4 regions of the Bacillus sp. UMB0893 genome follow, and region 4 is predicted to be linked to each of the others. Evidence: riboswitches for the same ligand, from Rfam matches in the RefSeq annotation. Region 4 holds a riboswitch; each other region holds the start of a gene.
The links. A riboswitch is a leader RNA that binds a small molecule or an ion and turns the genes downstream of it on or off. The one in region 4 is predicted to bind cobalamin.
Positions count from the first base shown of each region.

Region 1: linked by a shared signal. The riboswitch ahead of metE (5-methyltetrahydropteroyltriglutamate--homocysteine S-methyltransferase) and the one ahead of CYJ36_RS15690 (DUF4430 domain-containing protein) in region 4 are both predicted to bind cobalamin.
Region 2: linked by a shared signal. The riboswitch ahead of CYJ36_RS12645 (ribonucleoside-diphosphate reductase subunit alpha) and the one ahead of CYJ36_RS15690 (DUF4430 domain-containing protein) in region 4 are both predicted to bind cobalamin.
Region 3: linked by a shared signal. The riboswitch ahead of CYJ36_RS06525 (cob(I)yrinic acid a,c-diamide adenosyltransferase) and the one ahead of CYJ36_RS15690 (DUF4430 domain-containing protein) in region 4 are both predicted to bind cobalamin.

Region 1 covers NZ_PKLB01000002.1:341,984-345,143, reverse strand. The annotation lists gene CYJ36_RS07345 (GNAT family N-acetyltransferase) at 1-692, shown strand, start outside; cobalamin riboswitch at 937-1,141, shown strand; gene metE (5-methyltetrahydropteroyltriglutamate--homocysteine S-methyltransferase) at 1,292-3,160, shown strand, end outside.
Region 2 covers NZ_PKLB01000005.1:172,372-175,531, forward strand. The annotation lists gene dat (D-amino-acid transaminase) at 1-762, opposite strand, end outside; cobalamin riboswitch at 965-1,149, shown strand; gene CYJ36_RS12645 (ribonucleoside-diphosphate reductase subunit alpha) at 1,306-3,160, shown strand, end outside.
Region 3 covers NZ_PKLB01000002.1:175,859-179,018, forward strand. The annotation lists gene CYJ36_RS06520 (cobyric acid synthase) at 1-1,060, opposite strand, end outside; gene CYJ36_RS06525 (cob(I)yrinic acid a,c-diamide adenosyltransferase) at 1,044-1,607, opposite strand; cobalamin riboswitch at 1,718-1,900, opposite strand; gene CYJ36_RS06530 (diphthine--ammonia ligase) at 1,977-2,750, opposite strand; gene CYJ36_RS06535 (M20 family metallo-hydrolase) at 2,871-3,160, opposite strand, start outside.
Region 4 covers NZ_PKLB01000007.1:48,781-51,940, forward strand. The annotation lists gene CYJ36_RS15685 (ATP-binding protein) at 1-1,186, shown strand, start outside; cobalamin riboswitch at 1,276-1,476, shown strand; gene CYJ36_RS15690 (DUF4430 domain-containing protein) at 1,640-2,059, shown strand; gene CYJ36_RS15695 (ECF transporter S component) at 2,074-2,589, shown strand; gene CYJ36_RS15700 (cob(I)yrinic acid a,c-diamide adenosyltransferase) at 2,780-3,160, shown strand, end outside.

The DNA of each region.
Region 1 (3,160 bases), on a different contig from region 4:
AACATATGATGATTTACGGTCAATATCAGGAGGGCCATTTGAATGCTATTTTGATGATTTACCCAGAGAAAATCTATTATTACTGCGCAGTTCCAGATCTGCCATTGGGTGATTTTACAGTGATCATTCAGGAAAGCGGCATCCGGAAAATTGTTGGGAAAAAAGAAATAGTCGATCGCTTTAAAGATCACTTCAAAATGGATCTTGAAAGCGAATCCTGCATGCTTCGGTACAGCGGTTCCTATGATTTGCAATTTCCAAAAGGGGTCAAAAAGATTACCAGCCTTGAAGAGTGCAGGAGGCTATATGACTTGTTCATGGAGGTCGATGAATATAAAATGATTGGCCCGAATGAGGATTTCTTTGCCAGTGATCATTTTCAAAACATTGAATCAGGCAAATTAATAGTATTCTACCGGGAGGAAGAAGGAAAAATGGTGTCGACTGCTGGAGTTTTCATCGAAAGCAGTGAAACAGCGATTATTGTTGGTGTAGCTACTCCGCTCGTTTATCGCAGAAAGGGCTATGCATCAGACGTCATACAGGCGATCTGTCATGATCTGGCTGGAGAAAATAAGTCTATATATTTGTTTTATAACAACCCGGAAGCTGAAAATCTCTATAAGAATCTTGGATTCTATGAAGCTGCAAAGTGGAAGGTGCTAAGCATATCAGAAGAGTCCCTAAGCTGAAAATTCAATTGTAGTTTAGGAAATAATAAAAGGTAATAGATTGTGGAAAATAAAATAAAGTTATCTGCGTCGAGCTACCGCGCCAACCTCCCCGGCCAGAGCGGATCTGCCATGCCTGCGCTGACCAAGGCGCCTGCGCTTTTGTTCTGATGGTCTTAGTGTCAGATAATCTGCGATAAAATACTTGCACGAAAGCGAAACTTCAGATATGCTTAAAAACAATTATTCATTTATTTAAAAAATTTAATATTTTTAAGCGATAGGTGCTAATGGCAAGAAGAAGATTCTGTCTTAGCTTAAAAGGGAAGATCGGTGAAAATCCGACGCGGTCGCGCCACTGTAATGGGGAGAATTCTATAAGAGCCCACTGTTTTTCCGAATGAAAAATGGGAAGGGAATAGAATACAATGAACCTGAGTCAGGAGACCTGCCTATCGTATGCACTTCATGCCTACGCGAAATAGGGAGGGTGATGCGATATGTTGAAACCTGTCTTGTGTCTCAACACAAGTTAACTGTGTCCATCAAACTCTCTTCATGCAAGAGAGTTTTTTTATGCACATTGAAGTTGAGTAACGTTAAGAAATGGGGGAACGGCTATGAGCATTGTAAATTCAAATTTAGGCTATCCGAGAATTGGTGAAAAGAGAGAATGGAAAAAGACGCTTGAAACGTTCTGGAGAGGTGATTTATCCGAGGAGCAATTTGAACAATCCATGAAAGAAATCAGACTGACTCATTTGCAGAAGCAAAAGGATAATGGCATTAATCTCATTCCGATTGGAGATTTCAGTTATTACGATCATGTGTTGGATACGGCGGTCTTATTCGGCTTGATTCCAGAAAGATTTAAAGAGAAAGATGCCAATTCACTGCGTACATATTTTGAAATAGCCCGCGGAAGTAAAGAAGAAGTGGCAGCTGAAATGACAAAATGGTTTAACACAAACTATCATTATATTGTTCCTGAGCTTGATGAGTCAAAACCTAAGCTAACAAATAATCGGCTGCTGAAGCTATACCATGAGGCAAAAGAAGAACTGGGTATTAACGGCAAGCCTGTTATTGTAGGTCCGCTAACTTTAATCACTCTATCAAAAGGGACGAATAAGGAATCCGTCCTGGATAAACTAATTCCTCTCTATATCCAAGTGCTTCAGGACCTTGCAGATGCAGGTGCAGAATGGATTCAGATCGATGAACCTGTATTTGTAACACCAGCTGCAGATGCTTCTCTTTTTGCAAAAGCAAAAACTGTTTATGGAACCATTCGAAAAAAGGTAACAAAGACAAAGCTTCTTGTACAGACTTATTTTGAAACTGTTGACCACTTTAGCGAACTAGTTAGTCTGCCGGTAGATGGAATTGGTCTTGATTTTATTCATGACAGCGGAGCGTCGCTGGAAAAGCTGAAAACAGCTGGGTTTCCAAAGGATAAAGTACTTGCTGCAGGCATTATTGATGGACGAAATGTTTGGAAAGCGCCCCTTCAAAATACAGTAAAACTAGTAAACAGCATTCTAGAGACAGTTGACCGGGAACGATTGATCCTTCAGCCTTCATGCAGTCTTATTCATGTGCCGGTGACAGTCAAATCCGAAGAGAATCTTGATCATCTTGTCAAAGAAGGTCTTTCTTTTGCAGATGAAAAGCTTGCTGAACTAGAGCTTTTAACGAGATTTTTAAACTTTGAAGCTGAGGATGGAGCACTTTCCGATTACGATAAGGCGACTGAGAATTTATCTTCTTCTTCACTTAGAAACCAGATCGAAGTTGAGAAAGCGATGAAGCAGTTAGATACGTTCACAACTGAAAGACCCGAAGCTGAGCTTCGCAAAAAGCTTCAAAGCAAGCGATTTAACCTTCCGCTGCTGCCTACAACGACAATCGGGAGCTTTCCGCAAACAAAAGAGGTTCGTGCTGAACGGTTAAAATGGAGAAAAGGAGAACGTTCAGATGAGCAATATAATCATTATATAGAACAAGAAATAAAAAAATGGATTGATATTCAGGAAAATCTGGAATTAGACGTTTTTGTTCACGGAGAGTTTGAACGAACTGATATGGTAGAATTTTTTGGCGAAAAGTTAACTGGAATTGCGATTACAACGTTTGGCTGGGTTCAATCCTATGGCTCGCGGTGTGTCAGACCGCCAGTTATTTACGGAGATGTTTTACTTGAGGAGCCGATGACAGTAAAAGAAACCATTTTCGCTCAAAGTTTGACTGATAAACCAGTTAAAGGAATGCTGACGGGTCCTGTTACAATCTTAAACTGGTCATTCGTGCGAAATGATATTCCTAAAACGGATGTGCTCAACCAATTGTCGCTCAGTATCCGTAAAGAGGTTGAAGCTCTTGAACAGGCAGGAATTGCGATGATTCAAGTGGATGAACCTGCTATCCGCGAAGGTCTCCCATTAAAAACGCAGAACTGGGAGCAGTACTTATCAAATGCAGTAACAGCC
Region 2 (3,160 bases), on a different contig from region 4:
CGTTGAGTCAACCTCAATAACAGGAATGACTTCACTTGTTGTTGAAGTAATAAAAGCTTCATCAAGATTTACAAGATCTTCTACTTTGATCATTTCTTCGATAAGCTTTAAACCGTTTTTTTCACACAGCTCAACGACTTTCATTCGTGTGATGCCATTCAAGATCAAGTTATTAGCAGGATGAGTATAAACTACTCCGTCCCTTATTCCGTAAAAATTGGATGAAGATCCTTCCGTTATATGCTCACTCCGGTGCAGCAGCGCTTCATATGCCCCTTTTTCAAATGCTTCCTGCTTGGCAAGAACATTCCCAAGTAAATTCAAACTTTTTATGTCGCATCGGAGCCAGCGGACATCCTCCATCAAATGCAATTTAATTCCTTTTTCCTGCTCTGATACAGGCTTTGAACAAGGAATGGGATAAGCCACAATTTGAGGCTTAACGTCTTTTCCTGGGAAAAGGTGCTTCCTCCCTGTTACGCCTCGAGTAATTTGCATGTAGACTGCTCCATCTTGCACCTGATTTTTCAAAAGGAGCTCATTTAACTGCACTGAAAGCTCTTCTTCTGACAGTGGAAGTGCGATCTTAATTTCGTTTGCACTTCTCACGAATCGTTCCATATGCTCTTTCATAGCAAAAAATGTGCCATTGTATACTCGAATCACCTCGTACACACCGTCACCAAACTGATAGCCTCTGTCTTCAAAATCAATGGAAACTTCATTTTTCTGCTTGAATTCACCGTTTAAAAGTATGTACATGTTAAAGGCTCCTTTGTTAATTAATGATAAACTTCCTCTCTTTATGTTATGATGAAACACGTTGGTCTGTAAAACAATTTTCAATTTTTATTTAAAGTTCTAAAAAATTTCTGTTGAAATTTCTTTAGCTGTCCATTATGATAATAATAGCCAACAACACAACATATTGATATTAATAAAAAACAAACATACTACATATTGAAAAACAACAGCAAGCGAAGGTGCCATTTTTATGGCTTAAAAGGGAATCCGGTGAGAATCCGGAACTGTCCCCGCAACTGTAAGTGTGACGAACTGGGAATACCACTATACGAGATTTAAGTATGGGAAGGACTCAGCACAGAATGATCACAAGTCAGGAGACCTGCCAATTACTTGCTTTAGTTTCGAATTCTTCGGGGATTGAGGAAATGAAACGATGGTTAATAATAGGAATACACCCTTTTATTCTATCGTTTGATCCGCTCATGTCCCTGAGCGGATTTTTTTTTACAGAAATTCAGCGGCTTTCCGCTTTTTCTTATTTTGTGAGGAGGATGTCACATGGCAACCAAAACGGCAACTGTTATTTTTAATGAACTGACTCTTGAACAAGCTCCATTTTCTGAACAACGATTAAAAGATTTCATAGATGAAATCGGACAAGACTTTCCAGAGCTTGACCTGGATGCTTACAGCACTAGAATTATACAGAGCATAGAAGGACGCGACACTTATGCCACTGCTCAAATTACTAATCTTCTAATCTTAGAGGGACTTTCCAATATTAGCGAACACGAGCCGCAATGGACTTACTTTTGTGCGCGTATTTATTTAAGAAAGCTATATAGGGAAGCAGCAGTCAATCGCGGACAGTCAGAAGGATATGGATCATTTTTAAATTTAGTAGAAACCTTGTCGAAAAAAGGAATTTATAGCTCTCTCCTGCTGCAAGCATATTCCGCCGAGGAAATTGAAAATCTGTCTGCAATCATTCAGCCTGAAAAAGACAGGCTTTTTACATACATTGGCCTTCGCACCTTGTCTGATCGCTATTTAGCAAGAGATTTTGATAAAAAAATATACGAATTGCCTCAGGAACGCTATCTTGTCATTGCCATGACACTAATGGCAAAAGAAAAAACAGAGCACCGCCTGCATCTTGTTAAAGAAGCCTACTGGGCACTCAGCAATCTTTATATGACGGTTGCCACACCAACATTGTCAAATGCCGGAAAGCCTGTTGGACAGCTATCAAGCTGTTTTATAGATACAGTAGATGATAGTCTGCAAGGCATTTTTGACAGCAATACAGATATTGCCAATCTGTCTAAATCAGGCGGCGGCATCGGAGTTTACTTAGGAAAAATCCGCAGCCGCGGAAGTGATATTAAAGGCTTTAAAGGGGTGTCCTCCGGAGTCATTCCATGGATGAAGCAGCTTAACAACACAGCCGTCAGTGTTGATCAGCTTGGCCAAAGGAAAGGAGCTATTGCCGTCTACTTGGACGTTTGGCATAAAGATATTTTCTCATTCCTTGATTCTAAGCTGAACAATGGAGATGAACGCTTAAGAACACACGATTTATTTACGGGAGTATGCTTACCTGATCTTTTCATGGAACAGGCTGAAAACCGAGGCGAATGGCATTTATTCGACCCGCATGAAGTCCGAAAAGTAATGGGCTTTTCATTAGAAGATTTCTACGATGAAGGGAAAGGTTTTGGTTCATTCCGCGAAAAATATTGGGAATGCGTCAACCATCCTGATCTATCAAAAGAAACGGTCCCGGCCATCGATATTATGAAAGGCATCATGAAAGGCCAGCTTGAATCAGGTACGCCGTTCATGTTCTATCGTGATGAGGTCAACCGCAGCAATCCCAATTCCCATAAAGGCATGGTTTATTGCAGCAACCTTTGTACGGAAATTACCCAAAATCAAAGTGCAACAACGATGGATGAACAATATACAGAAGACGGCAAAATCATCACAGTTAAAACACCTGGAGACTTTGTTGTCTGCAACTTATCATCTATTAACCTGGCAAGAGCAGCCACAGATGAAGTCTTAGAGCGTCTCATTGCCATACAGGTCAGAATGCTCGATAATGTCATTGATTTAAATGACATCCCTGTTATGCAGGCTAAACTGACAAATCAAAAATACCGTGCAGTTGGACTGGGAACATTCGGCTGGCATCACCTGCTTGCTTTAAAACGCTTGAAATGGGAAGACGATGAAGCTGTTCGCTATGCGGACAAATTATATGAAGAGATCGCATTCTATACCATCCAGGCAAGCATGAACCTTGCTGCAGAAAAAGGATCCTATCCAGTATTCGAAGGTTCAAAATGGCATAGCGGCGAGTATTTTGAAAGCAGAAATTATTCATCAGGAAATTTGCCGTGGGATGAAT
Region 3 (3,160 bases), on a different contig from region 4:
GCATTTGAAAGCCTCCGCAGATTCCTGCGATATAGATTCCTTTTTTGAAAGAAGAATTTATTTTTTCAAGGAGCCCTGTTTGCTGTAAAAACAATAAATCTTCTGCCGTGTTTTTTGTTCCCGGAAGAATAATGCAATCCGGATTTCCAAACTGCGAAGCTTTTTTTACAAACCTGATATTTACATCTGGCTCCAGTCTTAATGGATCAATATCTGTAAAGTTAGACATTCTTGGGTAAGAGAGAACCGCAATATCCAGCTCAGCCTCATTATTTGTTCCTTGCGAATACTGGTTTAGCACTAGTGAATCTTCACCATCAATTTCAAGATCAGGCAAAAATGGAATCACCCCAAGCACAGGAAGACCAGTATACTCCTCAAACCAGTCTAGTCCAGGCTGAAGCAATGATAGATCACCTCTGAATTTATTGATGACGACTCCAGTCACCCGCTTTCGGTCTTCTGGAGAAAGAAGCTGGAGTGTTCCTACGAGACTGGCAAAGACGCCGCCTTTATCAATATCGCCAATTAGGATCACAGGAGCATCTGAAAGAGCTGCGACTCTCATATTTACGAGCTCGCGATCATTTAAATTGATTTCAGCAGGAGAACCAGCCCCTTCAATAACGATAACTTCATAGTCTTTTGATAGATTTAGAAGTGACTCTTTAATCGCACGCAAACCTATTTGAAAAAAATCTTCTCTATACTGGGCAGCTTTCATATTGGCAAATGGCTTCCCATGAAAAACCACTTGGGATTCCATTTCTTTGGAAGGCTTGATCAAAATAGGGTTCATATCGGTCGTAGCTTCAATAGCAGCCGCTTCCGCCTGCACACCCTGGGCTCTGCCAATTTCTTTGCCATCTTTCGTAATATAAGAGTTTAAGGCCATATTTTGTGATTTGAAAGGTGCTGTTTTAAATCCGTCTTGATAAAAAATTCGGCAAAGTGCAGTGACCAGCATGCTTTTACCGGCATCGGAGTGTGTGCCCTGTATCATCAGCTTCATTGTTTTAGAAAGACCTTGTTCATCCGAAGCCTCAATATTCAATCCCATAAATCGCCTCTACACCTTCATCATAGTAGTGCTTTTCCACATTGATCACAGACACAAGGTCAGCGATCTCCTTTATTTCGTCTTTTGCATCTCTTCCTGTAAGAACAACATGAACATGTGGAGGACGATTTTTAATCGTATGTATGACTTCCTCAATCGGCAGTACATCATTTATCGGAAAAGTATGTATCGCCAGTGCATTATTGATTTCATCGAGAATGACGAGATTATACTTCCCGCACATAATTTTTTCCTTAGCAAGATTCCATGCAGATTTTAACGCTTGCCGGTGCTCATCAGGTGTTTTTGTCCATGTAAATCCAACGCCGAGCTGATGGATTTCTGCACCGTTTAGTTTTTCAAGTACATTTTTTTCTCCATAGGTTCTATCAGGTGATTTAATAAATTGCAGCATGGAGACTTTCATATCTCTTCCAATCGCCCGAACGGCAAGTCCAATGGCTGCCGTAGTTTTACCTTTGCCATTCCCCGTATAAACAAGTATTCTTCCATTTTGATCATTCACTGTTACCCATCCATCTCCCATCTTTTAATAATAAATATAAAAAAGACCTTGAACTGAAGTCAGTCAAGGCCTTTAATAAGCTAAATAAAACGCACAATAAGGGTTCCTGACTTATTCTTCCCACCGAAAAACAAGCAAAAACTTTAAAAGCAGGTCTCCTGGCTTCACGCTTCATTTCCGTTTGACCCTTCCCGACTCTTCAAGTCAGTGGGCATTTCAAACGAATCTGCGTTTACAGTAGCGGGGGCTGCACCGGATTTTCACCGGTTTCCCTATTATCCTAGCAATTAGGCACTTTTAAAGAATCATATTTTTTTGTTCATTGTAATCTATTCATCTGGAAATGTCATCAAATTCTTTTTTGCCTTCCAAAAGAATATCTGATTCAGGTTATTTAGAGATCATTGTTAAATCCTCAAGCTCGAGGCGCGTTGTTGTCTCCATTTGAAGTTTCTCTCCAAATCTCAGTTCAATCGTCTTTTTAAATAATGGCCCATCAAACACAAAGGTATGATACTCACCTGCCTCACCCATAGGACATATCGGCTGTGAGTGCATTCTTTCGATTAGTTCCTGATCAATTTCCTTGCCAAGCCATGTATCATCAAGCACATCATTCTGAGTTCTTATGATGACTGCTTTATATCCGCTGTTTGCAAATGCTTGAAGAGCTTGCGCTGCTTCCTTTTTCTCCATCCATAGCGGGTAAAGTGCTTCTACTCCCGCTGAGTCTGTAACCTTTTCTCCCCAGGTGCGGTGTTCATCTAGATATAAATCCCCGAAAGCTGCACTTGTAAGGCTGTATTTTTTCTTCAAGTGTTTAAGTGCGTCTATAAAACTCTGCGTATATCCTTCAAATGTGCATTCTATGAAATGGACCGGAATTCCTAATGCCTCGCTTTGAAACTGTATGGCTTCCATTTTTTCTCCATGGCCAAACGTTCTTCCGATCTCTGCTGGTACAGTTGTTATTAGACAAACAATCTCATGACCTTGTTGTATAAGCTTATGGAGCGCCATACAGCCATCTTTGCCGCCGCTCCATGATAGAGCGATTTTTTTTACCATCCTATTCATCACATCACTTTCAATAGTTGGATCATTCATTTTCTTCGTTAAATTCACGTTTGAATTCAGCTGTTTTATCGATAGCCTAATCTTCATAATAGTATCTCAATATTCCTATGTAAAGAATCTAACAAACAAAAATCGTCAGCTCCTATTAAATACTAGGATACCGACGATTATTGTCTGCAGATAAAGATGCCGCAAAATGATAAGAGGCTATTCGTTATCAAGCGCTATTTTTATTGCTGTCCGATACAAAAGTTCTGCACCAAGTGAGATATCTTCCATTGTTGAATACTCTTTTGGATTATGGCTAATCCCGTCTTTACATCGAACAAAGATCATTCCATATTCACATTCGTAGGACATGGCCAGTGAATCGTGAAAGGGTCCGCTCATTAATTCAATTGGTTTTAATCCCATTTCACTGCTTTCGTTCCTCATGACTTGCATAATTCTTTCAGAACAATATCGGGGTTCACTATTTGTATCTTCAATAATTTTAT
Region 4 (3,160 bases):
AAAAATGCGTGAAGTGACACAAGAGCTGACAAGAGGGAAATTTGATACAAAGGTGCCGATTTTAAGTCATGATGAGATTGGCGAACTTGCCATAGCCTTTAATCAAATGGGCCGACAGCTTAAATTCAACATTAATGCGCTCAATCAGGAAAAAGAGCACCTGACAAGCATTTTAAGCAGTATGGCAGACGGCGTAATCACGCTCAACATTGATGGCACGATTCTTGTAACAAATCCTCCTGCGGAACGGTTTTTACAGGCATGGTATTACGAGCAAAAAATGCAAATCAATGAAGGTGAGGAAATTCCGCCAGAAGCAAAAGAATTATTTCAGCGAGTGGTCAATACGGAGAAAGAGCATATCGTGGAAGTGAATTTGCAGGGCAGAAGCTGGGTCATGGTTATGAGTCCGCTATATAACCAGTCATATGTCCGCGGTGCGGTTGCGGTCCTCAGAGATATGACTGAGGAGAGAAGACTGGATAAGCTGAGGAAAGACTTTATTGCGAATGTCAGTCATGAGCTAAGAACACCGATTGCGATGCTTCAAGGATACAGCGAAGCCATTGTAGACGATATAGCAAGTTCTGAAGAGGAAAAGAAAGAAATTGCTCAAGTCATTTACGATGAGTCACTTCGTATGGGAAGACTCGTGAACGATCTTCTTGACCTCGCCCGAATGGAAGCTGGACATATTACTCTAAATTATGAGGAAATCTCCATCCATGAATTTATAGAAAAAATTAATCGTAAATTTCAGGGGCTGGCAAAGGATAAGAAAATTTCTTTATCCTCATCTGTCATCTTAGTTGAGCCGGAATTTGTGCTTGATCCTGACAAGATTGAACAAGTCCTTACCAATTTAGTTGATAATGCCATTAGACATACGCTTGAAGGCGGTTCTGTCGAAATTCATGTACAGAGTGTGTCTCACGGAATAAAAATCGATGTGAAGGATACCGGTACAGGAATTGTGGAGGAAGATTTGCCATTTGTGTTTGAACGATTTTATAAAGCAGATAAAGCAAGAACAAGAGGCCGTTCTGGAACTGGTTTGGGTCTTGCGATTGCAAAAAATATCGTAGATGCACATTTAGGAACGATAACAGTGCACAGCAAAGTAAATGAAGGCACAACCTTCAGCTTCTATCTGCCACGAAAAAGCGATGATTCTGAAAGAATGTGACGAAAATTCTTGTTTCATAAGGAACACCGTCTGAATTTTCTGTTGAAGCTGTGAGGATTTTTTTGTAAAATAATACTGAATTAACATAATTAAATATTTTGAGATATAGGTGCTTGCCGCTTAATAGGGAATCAGGTGAAAAGCCTGAACTGTCCCCGCAACTGTATTTGCCGACGACCTGAAAATATCCACTGTATAATCCAATGGCATAGCTATGCTGTTTGTTGTATGGGAAGGATCAGTTAGAATGAAGCAATAGTCAGTAGACCTGCCTAATCTCTTACAAAGTTTGTATTCTTCGGGGGTTGAGCATAGAGACGGCAAGATTCTGTCTTTGCATTCACCTTCAGAATCTTCATATGCCGTTTTTAAGCCCATCCTCCAAGATGGGCTTTTTCATTTTTTGTTTTAAGCTATACAATATAGATGGATACATAAAAGGAGAGATTGTTTGTGAAAAAGGTTTTTGGGTTACTAGGAATATTACTTTTAATGGTAATGGGGGCTTGTGCAAATACTGCAGAAGAGCCTAAAAAAGAAACATCAAATTCAGAGCAGGCAGCTGAAAATAAGGAAACAGCTGAAGAAACAAAAGCCACTGTTGCCTTGACTAAAAACAATATGGAAGAGGAAGTCGATTCAAAAGAAGTTGCCATCAAAGAAGGACAGACTCTTATGGATGTCATGAAAGAAAACTTTGAAGTGGAAGAAGCCGGGGGTTTTATTAACGGCATCGATGGAATCAAGGCTAGCGAGAGCGAAAAAACATACTGGCATCTTGTCGTTAATGGTGAAGATGCGATGACAGGTGCAAATGAAATCGAGCTTAAAGATGGAGATAAAATAGAATTTGATTTAAGAAATTATGAGTAAGCCGGGAGCTCAGAATGACGACTAGAAGAATCAGTCTGCTTTCGTTATTGATAGCATTATCAGTGATAGGGAGACTGGCATTTCAATTTGTTCCAAACATCCAGCCAATGACCGCCATCATCATCATTACTTCGATTTTGATTGGTCCTATTAACGGAATCATCGTAGCTGTATTAGGCTGCTTCGTCAGTAATTTGCTGCTCGGTATGGGAATGTGGACGATCTGGCAAATGCTGGCCTGGGGCGCGGTTGCATTGATCTCAGGTGTTTTAGGGAAATATATTACATCAAAAAGACTCTTTGTTTTTACACCAGTTGCCGTGCTGTCTGGATATTTCTTTGGATTTGTTGTGTCTCTGAATATGTTTGTTTTAACAGAAAATGGTTTAGCTTATTATCTGGCGGGATTGCCATTTGATACAGCGCATGCAATTGGAAATGGCATCTTCTTTATCGTGCTGTACCCTGTCATGTACAAAACGTTTCAGTATTTCTTGAATAAAAAGGATTTTGGCATAACTATGCAGTAAACTTAAAAGAGCGACGTGTCGCTCTTTTCTTATATAAAAGCTCTGTTCGCATTGATTGTTGCTTTGCCTGTGGTTATTGCATAAGCACTGCCGTAACTAGTGTAAAAAGTCTAAAACCCGATTTTTTACTCACTTGCAAAAGCTACAATGTTTACGAAAAGAGCCTATAAAAATAAAGGGGCTGTTTTAAATGAACTTATATACACGAACCGGCGATAAAGGAAAAACAAGCATTATAGGAGGACGGGTCGATAAAGATGATTTAAGAGTCGAAGCATACGGCACAATTGATGAAGTCAATTCATTTGTAGGACTTGCGATGACATGGCTTCAGGGGGGAAACCTGATTGATCTGTATCATGAATTTGAAAAGATACAGCATGAGCTATTTGATTGCGGCAGCGATCTCGCCGTTATTCATGGCAAGCAGAAACATCCGTATAAAACAACGGCTGACATGGTTGCATTTCTGGAAGAAAGAATTGATCAATATACCGCAGAAGCACCTCCATTACAGCGTTTTATCCTTCCAGGCGGCACACAGGCAGCATCGGCTATTCACATCGCAAGA